4 regions of the Rouxiella sp. WC2420 genome follow, and region 2 is predicted to be linked to each of the others. Evidence: predicted binding sites of a transcription regulator. Region 2 holds the regulator's gene; each other region holds the start of a gene.
What was found. Region 2 encodes PurR, which represses purine synthesis genes. Its sites were predicted from a motif close to CANGCAAACGTTTGCNTG; they were not measured.

Region 1 (5,448 bases), 320 kb from region 2:
CGATGCGCGTGCTCTAAGCTCTGGCTGTGTGCGTGTCAATAAAGCTTCCGAGCTGGCAAATATGCTGCTGCAGGATACGGGTTGGAATGACGCAAGGATCTCTTCAACTGTGCAGGGTGGCAGCACGACATTTGTGCCGATTCGCCATCGCATACCGGTAAAATTGTTCTATCTGACAGCTTGGGTCGCGGAAGATGGTAAGCCTCAATTCCGTACAGATATTTACAATTATGATTCCACAGTGAGATCTGGCGCACAAATCCTGACACAGGCAGAAAAATTGCTTTAATAAATGCAGTAAATTTAACCTGATAAGTGTCTGAAAGACTGACTCGAAATGATTGAATTGGGTGTTATAGGCGATTATGACTGCCTGTACGCCCGGTTGACTCACCAATTCGGTGCGGTTATGGTTGCCAGGGGCCAAGATTTGGCCCTGCGTAATAACCTTCTTTTTTGACATAGCTATCGGGTAATTGACTGTTCATGGACCAAATAGACAAAATTCGTCGTAAATGGCTCGCACTTGGTGGTGCGGCCATGGGCGCAGCGATGCTTCCCCGTGAAGCATTTGCCATGCTTGCCACACCAAGACCCCGTGTTTTGGTGATTAACAACCTCCACACTGGTGAAACCCTCAAAACCGAGTTTTTTGACGGCAAGAAATACAACAGGGATGAGTTGACGCGACTAAATCATTTGTTCCGCGATTATCGCGCTGGCGGCCAGGTCACAAAAATCGATCCTCAACTGTTTGATCACCTCTATCGCTTGCAGGTTGCCCTGGGTACCAATAAGCCGGTACAGCTGGTTTCCGGCTATCGGACCTTAGCGACCAACAATATGTTGCGCAAGCCAGGCAGCGGCGTTGCAAAACACAGTTACCACACGCTGGGAAAGGCCATGGATTTCCATATTCAGGGCGTTGATTTGGCAAATATCCGCAAAGCGGCGTTAAAAATGCGGATGGGTGGTGTAGGATATTATCCACGAAGTGACTTTGTGCACATTGATACCGGACCAAACCGAACCTGGTCCTGATCTTGTGCAAAAATCAGGAAAAAATCATAGTCTTCGTCCTTGAAACTATTGTCAGAAAATAAGTTTTCATCCTAATGAAGTGGTTTAGGCCATTAATTCGCATCGAGAACTGAGGCAATGCTGTAGTTTAGGGGCGAGGGTTATGCGTGGAGAGCCAATGAAATATCATATCATCCCGGTCACGGCATTCAGCCAGAACTGTTCAGTTATCTATTGTCCCCAAACTCAGCAGGCCGCAGTAGTTGATCCCGGCGGTGACGCCGAAAAAATCATCAAAGAAGTCAGCTCGTTGGGTGTGACTGTGACCCAGGTTTTGCTGACCCATGGGCACCTTGATCACGTAGGGGCCGCCGCTGAGATTGCCGCGCATTATCAGGTGCCAATTATTGGCCCGCATAAAGAAGATGCCTTCTTGCTGGAGTCTCTGCCACAGCAGGCAAGGATGTTTGGGCTGGAGGATTGCGCAGCTTTCACGCCAAATCAGTGGCTTGCCGAGGGCGACGTGGTCAAGGTCGGCGAAGAAACTCTGTCTGTTCTTGAATGTCCTGGGCATACTCCGGGTCATATCGTGTTTATCAACGATGCTGCTAGATTCGCTGTCTCAGGGGATGTGATTTTCAGGGGCGGAGTGGGGCGCAGCGATTTTCCACGCGGCAGTCATGAAGATTTAATTAACTCGATCAAAACCAAACTGCTGCCTCTGGGCGATGACATTGTGTTTCTGCCGGGACACGGCCCAATGTCCAATCTAGGCTATGAAAGAAAGACGAATCCGTTCCTGCAGGATGAGCAGCCAGTCTGGTAAAGATTACCCTTAACAATTGAACTGCACTTGCGCGCGCAAACCGCTTAACTGTGTAAGCTCATTCTCAAGCCTGCTGCACTAATGACTTTGCAGAAATTTGTGACTAAAAAAGCCAGCGGGCGATTAACCGGCTGGCTTTTTATTGCTGCTATATCAATAGCTTATAAAACGGCGGCAATGGCTTCACACAGTAGCGCCATGTTGTCCAGCGTGATGCCGGCAACATTGATACGACCAGAATTCACCGCGTAAACACCAAATTCTGAACGCAGGCGCAGAACCTGATCTTTGCTCAGTCCGCTGAACGAGAACATACCGTTCTGTTCAATGATAAAGCTGAAATCCTGGCTGGCGCCTTTCTGCTGCAAAGTAGTGACAAACAGCTCGCGCATGCGGTGAATACGCTGGCGCATATCGCTTAACTCTTGTTCCCACTGCGCACGCAGCGCGGGGTTGCCAAGAATAGTAGCGACTACCGCAGCACCATGCGCCGGTGGGTTGGAGTAGTTGGTGCGAATTACCGATTTCACCTGACTGAAAGCGCGATCGGCAGTTTCAGCGTCGGCAGTTACCAGAGTGAAAGCACCTACGCGCTCGTTATACAGGCCAAAGTTTTTCGAGAACGAGCTGGCAACCAGCAGTTCATGATGTTTGGCAGCAAAGATTCGCAGACCTTGTGCGTCTTCCTCTAGCCCCTTTGCGAAGCCCTGATAGGCGAAGTCGAACAGCGGCAGCCAACCGTTAGCTACGGAAAGTTCTGCCAGTTGTTGCCATTGCGCCACGGTAGGGTCGATACCGGTCGGGTTATGGCAGCAGCCGTGGAACAACACGATATCGCCCGCTTTGGCTTCGCTCAGGCTTTTCAACATGCCGTCAAAATCTAAAGCGTGCTTTTCGGCGTCATAATAATTGTATTCTGCAACTTCCAGGCCAGCGGAAGAAAATACGCCAACGTGGTTTGGCCAGCTTGGATTGCTTATCCAAACGCGTTTGGCGTCGGTCTGGGTGGCAACGAAATCAGCGGCGATACGCAGTGCTCCAGTGCCGCCAGGAGTCTGAGCAGTACGCGCACGCTTGTCGCGAATCAGGGCGCTATCGGCACCAAACAGCAGTTCTTGCGTGCAGTGGGCGAAGTCCGGCAAACCATCGATGCTCAGATAAGTTTTAGTGGTTTCATTCTCCAGCAAGAATTGTTCGGCTTTTTTTACACTGGCGAGAACCGGTGTCTTACCTGTTTCGTCTTTATATACACCAATCCCCAGGTTAATTTTGTCCTGACGAGCGTCAGCGCGGAAAAGATCGGTAAGACCCAGGATAGGATCAGCGGGTGCGGCAGTGATTTTTTCAAACATTGGGTGACTTCCATGGCCTGTTATTAACAGAAATAGGTGTTCAGGTTACCGTCTGAATAGGTCTTTGCCAACCGTTTGCGGCAAAAAGAAAGCAGAGTTGTGAGCGGTCTGTCAGCATTAATTTTACTGATAACGGGTTTTAATTTTCATGATAAAAATAAGTCTGCTAAGGAATCGCACAATCCGGTAAAGGTTTTAACCAAGAAAGGTATTTAATAGCTTTAGACAATAAAAAAGCAGGGCCAAAGCCCTGCTTGATTTGTATCGTTGAATACGACTTAAGCTAGATTAGAACTGGTAAACCAGACCAACAGCAACGATGTCGTCATTCGCCAGACCCAGTGGGTTGTCTTTCTTCAACTGGTTGATTTTGTAGTCAACATAGGTAGACATGTTTTTGTTGAAGTAGTAAGTCGCGCCAACGTCGTAGTATTTGTACAGGTTAGCTGAGCCGATACCTTCGATATCTTTGCCTTTAGACTGAACATAGGCGATAGAAGGGCGCAGGCCAAAGTCGAACTGGTACTGAGCGATAACTTCTGTGGTGATCGCTTTGTTGGCGAAGCCTTGCAGATCGTCGCTCACATCAATGCGGGCTGCATCGCGAGTTTCGGTGTAGAGAGCAGCGATGTAGATGTTGTTGGCATCATACTTAACTGCAGTACCCCAGCTTTTAGCTTTGTTTTTACCGTTGCCGTAAACCAAGTCTTTCTGGCCATCGGTACGGTTGGACTCAGACCAAGAACCTACGATGCCCAGGCCGATTGAAGAGGTGTAAGAGGTTGACAGCGCATAGCCGTCACCGTTTCCACGCAGAATGTCGCCGTTGTCACGGTCGTTTTTGCCCTGGTACTGAACGGCGAAGTCCCAACCGTCTACCAGACCAAAGAAGTTGTTGTTACGGTAAGTTGCTACGCCGGTAGAACGACCAGACAAGTAACCGTCCGAGTAACCAGAGTCGCCGCCGTATTCAGGCATCATATCGGTCCAGCCGATAGTGTCGTACATCAGACCGTAGTTACGACCGTAGTCGAAAGAACCGTATTCATTAAATTTCAGACCAGCGAAGCCCAGACGGGTTTTGTTGCCGCTTTGCGCGTCAGAACCTTCCGAATTATTAGCCTGAATGTTGTATTCCCACTGGCCGTAACCGGTGATGTTGTCATTGATTTTGGTTTCGCCTTTGAAGCCGAAACGCACGTATGACTGATCGCCATCGCTGCCGTCATCGTTAGAGAAATAATGCAATCCGTCGACTTTACCGTACAGATCCAGCTTATTGCCGTCTTTATTATAGATTTCGGCTGCATTAGCTGCGCCAGCAGCTAACAAGGCTGGAATTACCACTGCAAGAATGTTGCGCTTCATCATTTATTATTACCCTCATTGGAGTTATTTGGACACCTTGCCACTGCCTACAATATGTTACGGAACTATTGTTGAAAGTTTGGTGTCTCCTGTATCTGAACGCAGTGTTCCATTGAGGGTGCGCTTAATCTACATCGAAAATGCTACTAAACACCTAAATATGTTTCAGTAAGAAAATTTGTGTTACAAAATATTAAATTTACGGAACTTTGTGACAGGGATCTTGGTTTAAAAATAGCTAAGGCCAGCATTGCTGGCCTTAAATTTGTATCAAAACTTGTTTAATTAATAACTTTTAATTAATTAGAAGGTTGCACTGCGTGGAGTACGTGGGAAAGGAATGACATCGCGCACGTTTTGTACACCAGTAACGTAAGCAACCAGTCGCTCGAAACCGAGGCCAAAGCCTGAATGTGGCACGGTGCCGTAGCGACGCAGATCGCGATACCACCAGTAATCTTCTTTATTAAGCCCCATCTCTTCCAAACGAGCATCCAGAACATCCAGGCGTTCTTCACGCTGAGAACCGCCGATTATCTCGCCAATTCCCGGTGCCAATACGTCCATCGCGGCGACGGTTTTGCCGTCTTCGTTCATACGCATGTAAAACGCTTTGATATCTTTAGGGTAATTTTTAACCACTACCGGCGCTTTGAAATGTTGCTCTGCAAGGTAACGTTCGTGCTCTGAAGAGAGATCTACGCCCCATGAGACGTCATTTTCGAATTTTTTACCTGAATCGATCAGAATTTTTACAGCGTCGGTATAGTCGACCTGTGCGAAATCGGAAGTTACAAATCGTTCAAGGCGTGAAATAGCATCTTTGTCTACGCGTTCGGCGAAGAAGGCCAGATCGTCGGCTCTTTCGTCCAAAACTGCCTG
Region 2 (5,448 bases):
AATATTAAATCGTAACAGGCGCATATATTGTTCAAGTTATTGTAACGCAGGGTATTATTTCAATCAGTTAGCATGCTTTGCTTCTGGATGTCCAGACTTCTGTTCTTTGGCTGAACGCGCCACCAACCAATAACCTATTCCAACCAAAATTACCGTTGTCAGCATTACCGTGACTGTGGAAACCAATGGCTGTTCGATAAAAGTCGAAACCAGCATGCTCGATAAAAAACACAATCCCAACTGCATGGTATTCTGCAACGCAGCTGCCTTTCCTGTATTGGCATGAAATGTCATTAATGCATTGGCAACGACAATTGGGTAACTGGCGCCATTAACCAAAGCCATAAAGCAGAATGGAATAAGTAATCCCGTTAGCGTCGCCTGCGTTAATGTTGCAATTAAATATAGTGAAATAACGCTAAAAGCATAGCCGAATAAAAGCCAGGGTAGTAGTCGAGAGCCATCAATTTTGGCGATCAACATACGGCAGCCGTAACCACCGAATAAAAATGCAATGGTTTGAGGCACATAGCTGAGCCCTATTGCCGATGGGCCATACCCCATATTGCTTAAAATAAACGGCGAACCGGTGAGCCAGGCAAAAAATCCAGCCGAACTTGCTGCATAAATCAGTACGTTACCGCTATACACTGGCGATGTGAGCATTGCCGCAAGCCCGCTTTGTGGCTGAGATTGCTGTGCAGCCGTTTTGCGCGATTCTTTTAATGTCAAAGTAAAGAACAGCAGCAGCGCGCCGATCACCAGCAGCAAGGCAAATATAACCCGCCAATTGAAATGATTAAGCACATAGGCGCCGACTAGCGGGGCCAAAGCTGGAGAGAGCGCCACCAGCGGCATGATGCTGGCAAAGGTGCGCTTGGCTACCTCAGAAGAGTAGCGATCTACGACGAGAGCCTGCCAGCTTACCGCCGCTGCACAAACGCCGACTGCCTGTAAAAAACGCAGCACCAGTAACAGTTCGCTACTCTGTACCCAAATCATCCCCAGACAGCTCATTGAGAACAGGCCCAGCCCGCTCAGCAAGATCGGGCGGCGGCCAAAACGATCCGACAACGGGCCCCAAAACAGCTGAGCGACGGCAAAACCGCCAAGGAAAATGCTCAGGCTTGAGCTTATGGCGCTGGCTGAGGTCGCCAGGTTTTCCTGCATGCTGCCAAATGCGGGCAAATACATATCGGTGGCTAAAAAGCCAAGCATGCTCAAGCCGGCAAGATAAAGTAAAAATCCAAATGAGGGTTTCATGATGTTCTCTTATTAATCTAAAAAGCAGTCAAAAGTATCGTAGGGTACTTGAAGCACGGGAGTGTATCTGCTTGGCTTAGTGGTTGTGAAACGTTAATATTTGCACTATGCGATTAAAAAATTTGAAAGCAGAAGGGTGAAGTGATGTGCAAGCAGAAAGGAGGGCGGCATGTGGTCTGAATATTCACTGGAAGTGGTGGACGCCGTTGCCAGAAATGGCAGCTTTACTGCCGCCGCGCAGGAGCTTAACCGAGTTCCATCGGCTATTAGTTATCAAGTGCGGCAGTTGGAGGAATGGCTGGCCGTGCCTCTGTTTCACAGACGCCATCGTGATGTAGAGTTGACACCTGCGGGTCGGCTTTTTGTTGATGAAGCTCGCATACTTATCAAAAAAATGCTATCCACCAGGCGTCAATGCCAGCAGGTGGCCAATGGCTGGAGCGGGCAGCTGCGGGTTGCCGTTGACCGTATCGTCAAGCCGCGCCGAGTCAGGCAGCTGGTGGTCGATTTCTATCGCGCTTTTCCCGATACAGAACTGCAGATTCAGGGCGAAGTATTTAACGGGGTTTGGGACGCGCTGGCAGACGATCGTGCGGACGTCGCTATTGGAGCCACTAGCGCAGTGCCGGTTGGCGGCCGTTTCAGTTTCCGCGACATGGGGACACTGCCGTGGCACTGTGTGGTCAGCGCAAAACATCCTTTGGCCGAGCAGCAGCAGGCTCTGGACGACGAAGCATTAAGACCTTACCCTGCGCTATGTATTGAAGATACCTCAAGAAACTTGCCTAAACGCGATACCTGGACACTGGACAATCAGCGGCGGCTAGTGGTGCCTGACTGGACCTGTGCGATTGACTGCTTATGCGAGGGGCTGTGTGTCGGCATGCTGCCAGTGCACATGGTAGAAAGGGAAATCACCGAGAACAAGCTGGCGGTGTTGAAATTGGCTAACAGTTTCCCCGAGAGCCCTTGCTGCCTGACTTGGGACCAGAAAAATCACTCGCCTGCGCTGGACTGGCTGCTCAATTATTTAGGTGACAGTGAAACGTTGAATCAGGAGTGGTTGAGGTAAAAACACGCCTGTAAGAGCAGACGTGTTTTAATTGCAGGGCAGAAATTAACGGCGATAGTCGCGGAATGGACCATCGGCAACCGAGCGCCTTTCAACCAGTTTCGGTTTGACTTCGATAGTCTGCTGAACTTCGCGTTTGCTGATAATGCGGTCGAGCAGCATAGTAAAGGCCATTTCGCCCAGACGCTCTTTCGGCTGATGAACCGTAGTCAGTGCCGGAGAGAAATAACGCGCGTTTCGCAGGTTATCGTAACCCATCACCGAGATATCTTGCGGAACGCGCAGGCCCATTTCATCGGCAGCGCAGATTGCGCCCATCGCCATTACGTCACCGCCGCAGAATACGGCAGTAGGTCGCTGTTTCTGATTGAGAATCTGTTGCATTGCCTGATAGCCAGATTCTGGTTCAAAATCACCCTGCACGACCCATTCATCGCGAACTGGAATATTCGCTTCGCTCAATGCTTTCAAGAAACCACGATAACGACCGCCGCCGGTGTTGCGGTTCAGTTGTCCCGGGATCGCGCCAATGTCACGATGACCGCGTTCGATAAGATAGCGGCCAGCAAGATACCCCCCCGCAAAGGCGTTATCGATAATTGAGTCAGTGAAGTCATTCTGTGCTTCGCCCCAGTCCATAACGACCATCGGGATCGAGCGGTACTCTTCTAACATTGCCAGCAGTTCATCCGGGTATTCAGCACACATTACCAGCAGGCCATCGACGCGCTTTTGCGCCAGCATCTGTAGATAGGCTTTCTGTTTTTCCAGATCATTGTGCGAATTACATAAGATAAGCGTATAGCCTTTGGCGAAGCAGCTGTTCTCTACAGCCTCAATAACTTCTGCAAAGTAGGGCGCTTCGCTTGAGGTCGCCAGCAGTCCAATGGTTTTTGTATTATTAACCTTCAGACTGCGCGCTACGGCACTCGGGGAATAGTGCAAATCTTTAATGGCTGCGCGGACTGCAGCTTTGGTTTCTTCGGCGACGAAACGGGTTTTATTGATGACGTGCGACACGGTTGTAGTCGAAACACCTGCGCGCTTAGCGACATCTTTGATCGTGGCCATGTAAAAATCACTCCTGAACTAACCCTTTCCAGCACGTTAGTTTTTTGTTAATCGTTTGCCTGCGTGCATTCAACTGCGTAAATCATTTTATGCAGTCAAATCGTTGGATGGTTCCAGGAGGGCCTGAAAGAAGCGTCGGTCAACTACGGCCGGGCACACAGCGTGGTAACCGCTAATTTTCTCTTATATCTTAAAAAAGGGGAAGCCAAATTTGTGTTTTCGCCTTAACTCAGCGCATTGAATGGCTTAAATGAGGGAATGAGGAAACAAAAAGGGCGATTTCTTATCGCAGAAATCGCCCTTGACTATTTTATCTATTCCGCCGACGGCGTTAAATTTAAACCATTCGTTAAATGCTATTCACAGGTGTTAAGCGAGAAATCATTATTTAACGAATCGTTTTTGGCGTCATTACGCGGCGTGCACCTACATAGTGATCTTGCCAGTAGTTATCTGCCAGATAACTGATTTTGATGTCTTCTCCGGTACGCGGTGACTGAATAAACTTACCGTTTCCGAGATAAACACCTACGTGATCTGCTGCGCCGCGTTTGGTAATTCTGAAGAACACCAGATCGCCTGACTCAAGCTCACCACGTTGTATCGGGGCCGCGTCGCGCAAATGGTACATTTCATTGGCGGTGCGAGGCATTTTAATGCGCATCAAATCTTTGTAGGCATAATAAACCAGGCCACTACAGTCGAAACCGGTACTCGGTGAGGTTCCACCCCAGCGATAAGGTTTGCCAACTTGGTGCATCAGCTTGTTCATCGCGGTTTCTTTGGCATGTAGATACTTTTTCTTGTGTGCCGCGCTTAGTGTAAGGGGGGCGCAAGTATCGGCTTTTGCCTGGTGCTTACGATGTCGCCCGTAAGCTTTTTTTCCGTCTTTCGCACAAACCACATTAGATGTGGTGGCAAGAGAACGGGTAATTGATGTTATTTCTTTTTTCGGCTTTTCAGTTTTGTGACTTGCAAGTCGGGCTGCTACCGGTTTTTCGTTCTTTCGTCGCACCAACTTAGTGCTGGTAGGGTGCTTGTGCTCAACCGCGGCTTTGGCATGAACAGGTTCTTTGGTCTTGCTATGTTCTTTGGCTTTTGATTGTTCTTTGACCGGAACAATTTTTGACTTTTTATTGCTTCTGGCTACAACTTTTCGCTTTCGTCGCTCATCAGGTTTTGCCTGACTAACGTGCTTTTCTGCCTGTTGAGCAGAAACACGATTCGTTGGCGAAGCATGCGCCAAATTCAAAAAAAGCTGGGTAAACAGCAGCACAAAAAGCGTAAACATTAAACGCATGGCGTCGCTACCAATATTAGGCCGAAGTTAAACATCTAAAGATGTCCCAGTATTCCCCAAAAGCGGGAGACAAAACAGCACGAATTGCTTCGATTCTAATTCATATTGTGAGTAAAAGTTAATAACTTTTTTTCAGCGCGTTTTTTAAGCTATGGCGCTGTAAAATTAACCAATATTCATAGGGTTAAACTCACATCATTCAAAAGATCCTTAAATGATCGAGTGGGTTAAAGTCACAGAACAAAAATGTTATTCTATATGCATCTTTATTTTTGCACTGTTTTAACAATCAGGGATACTATCACTGACATTAGAGCGATGCATCCGTTTAAGACATAAAAACCCTATAAAAATTGGTGTTTTTATTAAATAAGTAATGACCGTGACAGCCAATTACTGGCTTGAGGAAGCAATAAAATGACCACTACTATTGAAAAGATCCAACAGCAAGTTTCCGAGAACCCAATTCTTCTTTATATGAAGGGCTCTCCAAAACTGCCAAGCTGCGGTTTCTCTGCTCAGGCCGTGCAGGCACTTTCTGCCTGTGGTGAGCGTTTCGCATATGTTGATATTCTGCTAAATCCGGATATCCGTGCCGAGATGCCAAAATTTGCCAACTGGCCTACTTTCCCACAGCTGTGGGTTGACGGTGAGCTGGTCGGCGGTTGTGATATCGTGATTGAAATGTATCAGCGTGGCGAATTGCAGCAGCTGATCAAAGAAACGGCTGAAAAATATAAGT
Region 3 (5,448 bases), 110 kb from region 2:
TGCCAGTGGATTTGACGCAGGTGGGTCAGGCCATCCTGACGTTCTTCGATAACCAGCCAGTCGCGGAACAGGCTGAAACCTTCGAGCATCACCTCGTCGCGCGCAGCGATCAGTGTCTGCCAGCTAGCTTCATCGGCAGTTTCGCTCTTATAAAGGCCAAAGTTTTTACCGTCTTTATTTGAACGGATATAAAAATGACCCAGATAGTGATCGAAGGCGTATTCATGATCTTTGCGACGCGGCACAAACATCACCGGCTCTGCCAGCGGATTATCGGCGTCCAGCAGCAGCACTTCAGACGTCGTGGTGCTGTCGAGATGGATCAGGATATAACGCTCGGAAGTAGTTTTATCCAGCCCGACATAAAATGTGTCGTCTTTTTCTTCGTAGATCAGCACGTCATTGGCCGGATCAGTGCCGACTTCATGGCGATAAACCTGATAAGGCAACAGCGTGGTTTTATGCTTGCGCACATAGAAGATGGTTTTAGAATCGTTGGCCCATTCGGCACTTCCTGAGGTATTACTCAGAACTTCCTCAGACCAGCTGTCATCTTTCAGGTTTTTAACGCGAATATCATACTGGCGTCGTGACAGAAAATCTTCCGCTACCAGCAATTGAGCATTGTCAGGGCTGACATCGAGGCCGCCGAGGGTATAAAACTCACGATCGGCGGCACGTTCGTTGCCATCAATCAGCGTTTGCCAATGCTCGGTTTCGCCTTCCGGCTGGCGGAAGTAAATTGCATATTCGTTGCCCGGCTCATAACGAGTCTGATACCGATAACCGTGTTTCACATAAGGAACGGAGTGGTCCTGCTGCGCAATACGGTCAACCATTTCCTGATACAGTTTTTCACGCAACGCCTGATGCGGTTGCATCGCCTGCTCGGTCCACGCGTTTTCAGCTTGAAGATAATTTAATACGTCTTCATTGCTGCGCTCGTCATCGCGCAGCCAATAATAATCATCTACGCGAGTGTCGCCGTGCACAGTCATCGGAAACGGACGTTTTTCAGCCTTTGGAGGTGTCATCATTGTTGGGTGTTGCTCCTCTCGATTATTTCAGTTCGCGATCGAATACTTTACAGGTTAGCGAAGCAAAACGGCTTTGCAGTTTTTGCCTTTGATCTTGCCTTCCTGCAAACGCTGCAGGGCTTTCTTGGCGCTGTTTTTGCGAATCGCGACGTAGGCGTGGATCGGGAACATATCAATTTTGCCAACTTCAGCGGCGGTCAGGCCAGCATCACCGGTTAATGCACCGAGAATATCGCCAGGACGGATCTTGGCTTTACGGCCACCGTCAATGCACAGGGTCAGCATTTCAGGTTCCAGAGTGGTCGCTGGCGCTGCAAGAGCCTGAGCGGCTGGCTGCCATTTAAAACGCTTATGAGTGTAGTCTTCGAGCGCGTTGACTCGCCCCATTTCCTGCGGCGCAACCAGGCTTATAGCAAGACCGCTGGTTCCGGCACGCCCGGTTCGGCCCACGCGATGCACGTGCACTTCTGGATCAAAAGACAGCTCGTAGTTAATGACCAGACCTAGCTGTTTGATGTCCAAACCGCGGGCGGCGACGTCGGTTGCAACCAGCACGCGGCAGCTGCCGTTGGAGAAACGCACCAGAACGCGGTCGCGATCGCGCTGTTCCAGATCACCGTTCAGCGCCAATACGCTGATGCCTTTGCTGGCCAGTGTGTCGGCCACTTCCTGACAATCGCGCTTGGTATTGCAGAACACCACGCATGACGTTGGCTGATGCTGATACAGCACTGCGGCCAGCAGCGACAAACGGCTGTGGCGATCGGCTTCGATGAATACCTGCTCGATATCGGCAACGTCTTCGTCGCCTTCAATTTCAACATTGAGAGGCTGACGCTGAAACTTGTCGCTGATGCGCTCGATGCCCGCCGGATAAGTTGCGGAAAATAGCAGTGTTTGGCGCGATGGCGGCGTATAGCTCACCACGTCTTCAATATCTTCGCTAAATCCCATATCCAGCATGCGATCGGCTTCATCAAGCACCAGCACTTTCAGCTGATCCAGCTTCAGCGTGCCTTTGCGCAAGTGTTCCTGAATACGGCCTGGAGTACCCACAACGATATGCGGCTGATGAACCAGCGAATCAAGCTGTGGCGCGATCGGCTGACCACCACACAGAGTCAGAATTTTAATGTTCTGGGTAAAACGAGCCAGACGACGCAGCTCTTTGCTGACCTGATCCGCCAGTTCACGCGTTGGGCACAGCACCAGAGACTGGCAGAAAAAATCGCTAACGGTGATTTTATCCAGCAGGCCAATGCCAAAGGCGGCGGTTTTACCACTGCCCGTTTTCGCCTTGGCGCGCACATCCTGCCCGAGCAGAATGGCAGGGAGCGAGGCTTCCTGGATTGGCGTCATTTGGGCGTAACCCAACTCTTCGAGGTTGGAAAGCTGTTCGGATGGCAAAGTCAGTGTGGAGAAAGAATGCGTGCTCAAGGCGATAACTCTTTATGTAAGGCGAATAAAACGAAGCGGCGCAGGATAATCGGCACCATGTAATGGGTTAGATAATAACAGAGAAGGGATAATCGCGCCTTAGCGCTCTACTTTATGCAGCACACTTTTTGCGGCAAATCAGGCCGGCACAAAAAAACCCGCAGCAGAGGCGGGTTTTAGAGAAACGTGATCTTGCATCTTCAGTAGCCGGTAAAAAACTGGCGGTCTGGCTTAAACAAGCCAGCAAACTGATTACAGAGCGATGACGTTGGCAGCAGACGGGCCGCGCGGGCTGTCTTGAATGGTGAATTCTACGTTCTGACCTTCAGCCAGAGTTTTGAAACCATCGCTGTTGATTGCAGAAAAATGTACGAAAACGTCTTTTGAACCATCCGCAGGAGTGATGAAACCGAAGCCTTTGCTCTCGTTAAACCATTTTACCTGACCAGTTAACTTGCTCATTTTACTATCCTTTACTTTTGAAAAAGCACCCGCCTCGATCGCGAATGCCTGACTATTAACGCATATTCATGGCGATCACGCAAATCGACGCCAGTGCGCGCAATCGTTTTCGTAGCAGGATATTTTGCTATATAATGCGCCGAAACAATTCCGGACCCGTCGGAAAAAGGTTTTAAAGCCAAGCACTATTAATCAATAAAATCTTTGATTAATAACAGAATTATTAATTTTAATATCACTGACAAAGAGTTAGGTATCCCGCTATGTTAACCATCGGAACTGCACTGCGCACCGACGCCACCCGCGTCATGTTATTGGGCTCTGGCGAGTTGGGCAAAGAAGTGGCGATCGAATGCCAACGTCTTGGCCTGGAAGTGATCGCGGTCGATCGCTATGCTGACGCGCCTGCGATGCAGGTTGCCCACCGCAGCTTCGTTATCAACATGCTGGATGGTGAAGCGCTGAAGCGGCTGATCGAAAGCGAGCGTCCTGACTATATCGTGCCAGAAATCGAAGCGATCGCCACCAGCATGTTGGTCGAGCTGGAAAAACAGGGCCATAACGTAGTGCCTTGTGCAGAAGCGACTCGCCTGACCATGAACCGTGAAGGTATCCGTCGTCTGGCAGCCGAAACGCTGAAACTGCCAACCTCTACCTACCGTTTTGCCGACGATGAAGCCAGCTTCAAGCAGGCTGTGCAGGAAATCGGTTATCCGTGCATTATCAAGCCGGTAATGAGCTCTTCAGGTAAAGGCCAGAGCCTGATCCGCAGTGAAGAAACGCTGCAGGCAGCATGGGACTATGCCCAGCTGGGCGGCCGTGCTGGCGGTGGCCGAGTGATCGTGGAAGGTTTAGTTAAATTTGATTTTGAGATAACCCTGCTAACTATCAGCGCGGTTGACGGCATTCATTTCTGTGCGCCGATCGGCCATCGTCAGGAAGACGGCGACTACCGAGAATCGTGGCAGCCACAGCAGATGACGGATCTGGCGCTGCAACGTGCGAAAGATATTGCCGAAAGCGTGGTTAAGGCGCTGGGTGGTCACGGCCTGTTTGGCGTTGAACTGTTTGTTTGTGGCGATGAAGTGGTGTTTAGCGAAGTTTCACCACGTCCACACGATACCGGCATGGTGACACTGATTTCTCAGGATCTTTCCGAGTTCGCACTGCACGTCCGCGCTTTCCTGGGCCTGCCTATCGGCACTATCCGCCAGTTCGGTCCATCCGCTTCTGCCGTGATCCTGCCAGAACTGACCAGCAACAACGTTAGCTTCAGCGGCCTTGAACATGCGCTGATCGGGTCTAATCAGGTGCGTTTATTTGGTAAGCCGGAAATCAGCGGCAAACGTCGTTTAGGCGTGGCGCTATCGATTGGTGAAACCATTGAACAGGCCGTTGAAACAGCGATTAAAGCGGCCGCTGCAGTGGTCGTGAAAGGTTAATTTTATCAGTTAGTTAGAAGCGAAATCCTGCTAGCCGTTGCGCATAGTCACTCCTGCGCGCAACGGCCAAAATCCTCAAAACGAGTTATTAGTCGTCTTCATCATCAAAGATAACCGTCACGCGATCACCTTTGTGGGTCTCACGAATTTCAGCGGCAACTGTAGCGATAGCTTCACCGCTGCTCATGCCAGTCTGCATTAATTCATGGATGCGATCTGCGGCTTCTTGCTGCTCTTTATGTGAAAGTGAGGGCATACCGGTGAGCATAAGAGTGTTCCTGTCATTGTTTCGGGCTTAGCCGGGCATTATACGCCTTAATTTGCCGATGACCTACCGGCATCAAATCTATGCTAGGATCGGCAAGTCAGGAACCGCGTTTTCATCGTGTCAGGAACTTTCAAATAAAATGCCAGCCGCCCAGTCCATTGATTTTAAAACCCTTGCTTATCAACCCGATGCGCTGCTTAGCCGCTTTGCGCCGCTGTCTTGCCAGCCTTGGGCAATGCTGCTGCACTCCGGTTCGGCCGATCATGCACACAACCGCTTTGATATTCTGGTGGCTGACCCCATTGTGACTTTGACCACTCGCGGTCAGCACACGGAAATCCGCCGTAAGGAACTGAGTCAGCCTGAAGTCAGTGAAATTGACCCTTTTACCCTATTGCAAAACGAACTGGAACATTGCCGCATCAAGCCTGAGGTCAACAACGACCTGCCATTTCTTGGCGGTGCGCTTGGGCTGTTGGGCTATGACCTTGGCAGAACCATCGAGCATTTACCCACTCAGGCACAGCGTGATATCAACCTGCCTGATATGGCGATGGGAATTTACAGCTGGGCACTGATTGCCGACCACCATTTACAACGCCTGACGCTGGTTAGCTACGAGGATATCGAGGCGCGACTTGCCTGGCTGGCGCAATATCAGCAGGCCCCCACGGCTCATGAATTCAAACTGGATTCCGCCTGGCGCGCCAACATGACCCGCGAAGAATACGGCGATAAATTCCAGCAGGTGCAGGAATATTTGCACAGCGGCGACTGCTACCAAATCAATCTGACACAGCGT
Region 4 (5,448 bases), 2.1 Mb from region 2:
ACTGGCGAAACCTTGCCCCTGATGGTTCGGATCGATAATGATCTGAAATTCAGCCCGGCGGTGAATATGGTTGATCTCAACCAGTTCGACCAGCCCCACGCGGGTATTTTGGAATTCAGTAACAAAACGACGTTCGCTTTGATCATGAATATGCTTGGCGTAAAGATCTTCCAACTCGACATAGGCTTCATAAGGTTCTTCGAACCAGTAGCGCATGACATTGGCGTTGTTATCGAGGCGGTGTACAAACACCAGGTCGTCTTTTTCCAATGGACGGAGTCTGATGCGGCTAGAGCTGAACATACATTTCCTTAATGTTCTATTTAACTTAACGAGTAGTGTTATTGATTTCAGTAAAAACTGTTGGTATCGGCAGGAGTCACTGACTTGCAGAATGTGCTGTCTGGCAGCATAAACAACTATAAAAACGTATTTGACTGAATATTTCACGATTGTAGCGCGTTTTTTAATCTTTTTGTAGCGTGGCGTCGTTGAATCAGTGTTTGGGGAGGGTAACGGAAACAACATTGGCGAAAAGTGGGCAATAAAAAAACCGGCCTGAGCCAGTTTTAAAAGTTTTCAAAGATTAGAAAGCGATTACTCCGCGGCGTATCCCTGAGCAGGCACCGCTTGCCCATCAAGCATCGGTTGACCGTCTTGCAGAGTCAGGCGACCATCAACGAACCAACTGATGACCAGCGGATAAATATTGTGTTCCTGAGTTTGCACGCGCTCGTTGAGATCTTCAGCAGTATCTTCTTCAAATACTGGGACTTTTGCTTGCAAAATAACCGGTCCGCCGTCAAGTTCCCGAGTGACAAAGTGCACTGAGGTACCGTGTTCGGCATCCTGATTGTCGATAGCTTTCTGGTGGGTGTGTAATCCAGGATATTTCGGCAACAGGGAAGGGTGGATGTTTAGCATACGGCCGGCGTAACGATCGACAAACTCGGAGCCAAGAATACGCATATAGCCTGCAAGCACCAACAGATCGGGCTGATAGGCGTCGATCTCTTCAGCAAGTGCCGCATCAAAGGCCGCACGATCGGCATAAGATTTCGGATCTAACGCGTGGGCGGGAATTCCAGCCGCCTGGGCGCGTTCAAGACCATAAGCCGACGCTTTATTGCTGAAAACGGCACTGAGTTTGGCGTTGACTCTTCCCTGCTCGCAGGAATCGATCAACGCCTGAAGGTTGCTTCCTGCACCAGAGATTAAAACTACAATCCTTTTCATTTTACCTTCTTTTACCTTCGCTCTTGACGCTGTAGCGGCGTTAGCTTCACTTGCTCACCCGAATCACTGACCGGTGTCAGCTCATCGGGATTCACTCACTTGCCGCCTTGCTACAGCGCCAATAACTCGGTAAAGGTGCTGTAACGGCGTTACCTTCGCTCTTGACGCTGTAGCGGCGTTAGCTTCACTTGCTCACCCGAATCACTGACCGGTGTCAGCTCATCGGGATTCACTCACTTGCCGCCTTGCTACAGCGCCAATAACTCGGTAAAGGTGCTGTAACGGCGTTACCTTCGCTCTTGACGCTGTAGCGGCGTTAGCTTCACTTGTTCACCCGAATCACTGACCGGTGTCAGCTCATCGGGATTCACTCACTTGCCGCCTTGCTACAGTGCCAATAGCTCGGTAAAGGTGCTGTAACGGCGTTACCTTCGCTCTTGACGCTGTAGCGGCGTTAGCTTCACTTGTTCACCCGAATCACTGACCGGTGTCAGCTCATCGGGATTCACTCACTTGCCGCCTTGCTACAGCGCCAATAATGTAGATAAAACGCTGTAGCCTTTGTATTACTTGATAAAAAGCTATTACTTAATGATAACGCGTTCTTCTGAGTCGGAAGCTTTGATGCTACCGATAACCCAGGCTTTCTCGCCGTTATCATTGAGCAGGGCGATAGCTTCATCAGCCAGCTCCGCCGGCAGTGCGATCAGCATGCCCACGCCGCAGTTGAATGTGCGGTACATTTCGTGGCTGCTGACGTTGCCGTTCTGCTGCAACCAGCCGAACACGTCAGGCCATTTCCAGCTTGCTTCGTCGATGATTGCCTGGGTATTGTCTGGCAAAACGCGAGGAATGTTTTCCCAGAAGCCGCCGCCGGTCAGGTGACAGATTGCATGAACCTCAACGTTTTCAATCAGTTTAAGGATTGATTTCACGTAGATTTTGGTTGGCTCAAGCAGATGATCGGCCAGAGGTTTGCCCGCCAGATCGGTAGTCAAAGGATCGGCCTTGCTGACTTCCAGAATTTTGCGAACCAGCGAGTAGCCGTTTGAGTGCGGGCCGCTCGATGCCAGCGCAACCAGAACGTCGCCGTCCTGAACTTTGCTGCCATCAATAATTTCTGATTTTTCAACTACGCCAACGCAGAAACCTGCAACGTCATAGTCGTCGCCGTGGTACATGCCCGGCATTTCTGCAGTTTCACCACCTACCAGCGAACAGCCAGACTGCAGGCAGCCTTCGGCGATACCGGTGATGACGCTGGCTGCGGTATCCACATCCAGTTTGCCTGTCGCGTAGTAATCCAGGAAGAACAGCGGCTCTGCGCCCTGTACCACCAGATCATTTACACACATAGCGACCAAATCGATACCAATGGTATCGTGGCGTTTTAAATCCATTGCCAGACGCAGCTTGGTGCCAACGCCGTCGGTTCCCGAAACCAGCACGGGTTCACGATATTTTTGCGGCAGCGCGCACAGGGCACCAAAACCACCCAGTCCGCCCATGACTTCAGGACGACGAGTCTGTTTTACTACACCTTTAATGCGGTCTACCAATGCGTTACCTGCATCGATGTCCACACCTGCGTCTTTATAGCTGAGAGAGGTCTTTTCGGTCACTGCGGAATCCCCACGACGTATGCGTTTTGTGGTTGTTGAAAATGGCGCGGGCTAATTCTAACAGCGCAGGCAAACGTTTGCGAGAGGTCTCGTTATGTTTCTCTATCTATACTCAAATTACCCTGAAAAAAGCTTAACCGGTCGCTAACTGCAAATCCATTGATCCGTATCAGTCTATTGGCGCTGGCGTTGAAAATAAAAGGCGTTATAATCACGCGATTTTTTTGGTCAGCAAGCCTTAGGAGAGAGAGAAAATGAAGATCGTTGAAGTGAAACACCCGCTGGTAAAACACAAGCTGGGACTGATGCGTGAAAATGACATCAGCACAAAACGCTTTCGCGAACTGGCTTCTGAGGTAGGTAGCTTACTGACCTATGAAGCAACCGCAGATCTGGAAACCGAAAAAGTGACCATCGAAGGTTGGAACGGTCCGGTTCAGGTTGATCAGATTAAAGGTAAGAAGATAACCGTGGTGCCAATCCTGCGCGCCGGTCTGGGCATGATGGAAGGCGTGCTGGAGCACGTGCCAAGTGCGCGCATCAGCGTTGTTGGTGTTTACCGTGATGAAGAAACGTTACAACCGGTGCCATACTTCCAGAAACTCGCCTCTAATATAGAAGAGCGCATGGCGTTGGTGGTTGACCCGATGCTGGCAACGGGCGGCTCAATGATCGCCACTATCGACCTGTTGAAGAAAGCGGGCTGCCAGAGCATTAAAGTTCTGGTGCTGGTTGCCGCGCCAGAGGGCATTGCTGCGTTGGAAAAAGCGCACCCGGAAGTCGAGCTGTACACTGCCTCTATCGATCAGGGGTTGAACGACAAGGGATATATCATCCCGGGCCTGGGTGATGCAGGCGATAAGATATTTGGTACTAAATAAGCAATAGCCGACTGAGAAGTCGGCTTTTTTTTGATTTTTACTCGTCATACTTCAAGTTGCAGATGCATTGGCCGCGCTCGTTCGCCCCTGTCACATAGTTATCTATGCTCTCTGGGCCTCACAGGCTTGCCGCCTTCCTGTAACTCGAACTATTTAGAGTAAATTTTTGATTATAAGGTAAATTTATGACGCGACGAGTCATTGGGGTAAGCGAACGCCTGCCACTGTTGCAAACAATTCCCCTGAGCTTACAGCACCTTTTTGCCATGTTTGGCGCTACCGTGCTGGTGCCTATTCTTTTTAAAATTAATCCGGCGACGGTGTTGCTGTTCAACGGCATTGGCACCTTGCTGTACCTTTATATCTGTAAAGGCAAAATCCCGGCCTATCTCGGTTCGAGCTTTGCGTTTATTTCTCCGGTATTGCTGTTGTTGCCAATGGGCTACGAGGCGGCGCTGGGCGGATTTATCGTCTGCGGCGTGTTGTTCTGCATCGTCGGGCTTATCGTTAAAAAAGCCGGGATAGGCTGGATCAACGTGATGTTCCCACCTGCGGCGATGGGTGCCATTGTGGCGGTTATCGGCCTTGAATTAGCGGGCGTGGCGGCGAACATGGCCGGATTACTGCCTGCCGATGGCACCTCGGCCGATAGCACCACGGTAACTATCTCCGTGGTGACGCTGGCAGTTACCGTGCTCGGTTCTGTGCTGTTTCGCGGTTTTCTGGCCATTATCCCGATCCTCATCGGCGTGCTGGTCGGTTACGCGCTGTCCTACTTTATGGGCGTGGTAGACGTCTCGGCGATAGAAAAGGCTCACTGGTTTGCCTTGCCGACCTTTTACACCCCGCGTTTCGAGTGGGTAGCAATTCTGACCATTTTGCCAGCCGCCCTGGTGGTTATCGCCGAACACGTCGGGCATTTAGTGGTTACCGCCAACATCGTCAAAAAGGATCTGCTGCGTGACCCCGGTCTGCACCGCTCGATGCTGGCCAATGGTTTGTCTACCGTGCTGTCTGGCTTTTTCGGATCCACGCCAAACACGACTTATGGTGAAAACATCGGCGTCATGGCAATAACCAAGGTCTACAGCACCTGGGTTATCGGCGGCGCGGCAATTTTGGCTATCCTGCTTTCTTGCTGCGGCAAACTGGCAGCTGCCATTCAGGCTGTACCGGTTCCGGTAATGGGCGGCGTTTCCCTGCTGCTTTACGGCGTGATTGGCGCTTCGGGGATCCGTGTGCTTATCGAATCAAAAGTCGATTACAACAAACCAAAGAACCTGATCCTGACTTCGGTTATCTTGATCATCGGCGTTAGTGGCGCCAAAGTTCACATCGGTGCCGCCGAGCTGAAAGGCATGGCGCTGGCAACGGTGGTAGGCGTGTTCCTGAGCCTGCTGTTTAAGCTGTTCGACGTGTTCCGCGGTGAAGAAGAGATCATTGACGTTCCAGACGAGCGCAACCCGCCAACGGTGTGATCCAGGCTTTGTTAAACGATGAGTTTTTTACCGGGCAAACAGCGCGTTGCCCGGTATGTCGCCTGATTAACCCGCACTTGGCACGCCAAAAGTTCAATTCTTCGCGGATCCTATGCTAAGATTCTTCGATTAATTATTTGTCCTGATATTTTTTGTATAGACAGGTCTGATCTACGCCAGTTTGGTGAGGTACTTCTGAATACACCGGCACAGCTTTCCCTGCCACTTTAT

Region 1: AB3G37_RS17390 (amino acid aminotransferase) is a predicted target of PurR. The motif match lies at 3,263-3,280, and genes of this name have one in related genera.
Region 3: purT (formate-dependent phosphoribosylglycinamide formyltransferase) is a predicted target of PurR. The motif match lies at 3,033-3,050, and genes of this name have one in related genera.
Region 4: purM (phosphoribosylformylglycinamidine cyclo-ligase) is a predicted target of PurR. The motif match lies at 2,925-2,942, and genes of this name have one in related genera.

What each region holds. Positions count from the first base shown of each region.
Region 1 is NZ_CP165628.1:3,731,750-3,737,197, reverse strand. It holds gene ldtD (L,D-transpeptidase) at 1-289, shown strand, start outside; gene AB3G37_RS17400 (YcbK family protein) at 487-1,041, shown strand; gene AB3G37_RS17395 (MBL fold metallo-hydrolase) at 1,199-1,846, shown strand; gene AB3G37_RS17390 (amino acid aminotransferase) at 2,008-3,198, opposite strand; gene AB3G37_RS17385 (porin) at 3,487-4,569, opposite strand; gene asnS (asparagine--tRNA ligase) at 4,870-5,448, opposite strand, start outside.
Region 2 is NZ_CP165628.1:3,411,326-3,416,773, reverse strand. It holds gene punC (purine nucleoside transporter PunC) at 64-1,263, opposite strand; gene punR (DNA-binding transcriptional activator PunR) at 1,433-2,335, shown strand; gene purR (HTH-type transcriptional repressor PurR) at 2,381-3,406, opposite strand; gene AB3G37_RS15745 (C40 family peptidase) at 3,795-4,706, opposite strand; gene AB3G37_RS15740 (Grx4 family monothiol glutaredoxin) at 5,124-5,448, shown strand, end outside.
Region 3 is NZ_CP165628.1:3,518,227-3,523,674, forward strand. It holds gene AB3G37_RS16260 (S9 family peptidase) at 1-1,037, opposite strand, end outside; gene dbpA (ATP-dependent RNA helicase DbpA) at 1,092-2,474, opposite strand; gene cspC (cold shock-like protein CspC) at 2,727-2,936, opposite strand; gene purT (formate-dependent phosphoribosylglycinamide formyltransferase) at 3,200-4,378, shown strand; gene AB3G37_RS16280 (YoaH family protein) at 4,467-4,646, opposite strand; gene pabB (aminodeoxychorismate synthase component 1) at 4,786-5,448, shown strand, end outside.
Region 4 is NZ_CP165628.1:1,295,502-1,300,949, forward strand. It holds gene speG (spermidine N1-acetyltransferase) at 1-303, opposite strand, end outside; gene purN (phosphoribosylglycinamide formyltransferase) at 598-1,236, opposite strand; gene purM (phosphoribosylformylglycinamidine cyclo-ligase) at 1,821-2,858, opposite strand; gene upp (uracil phosphoribosyltransferase) at 3,113-3,739, shown strand; gene uraA (uracil permease) at 3,925-5,217, shown strand; gene hda (DnaA inactivator Hda) at 5,413-5,448, shown strand, end outside.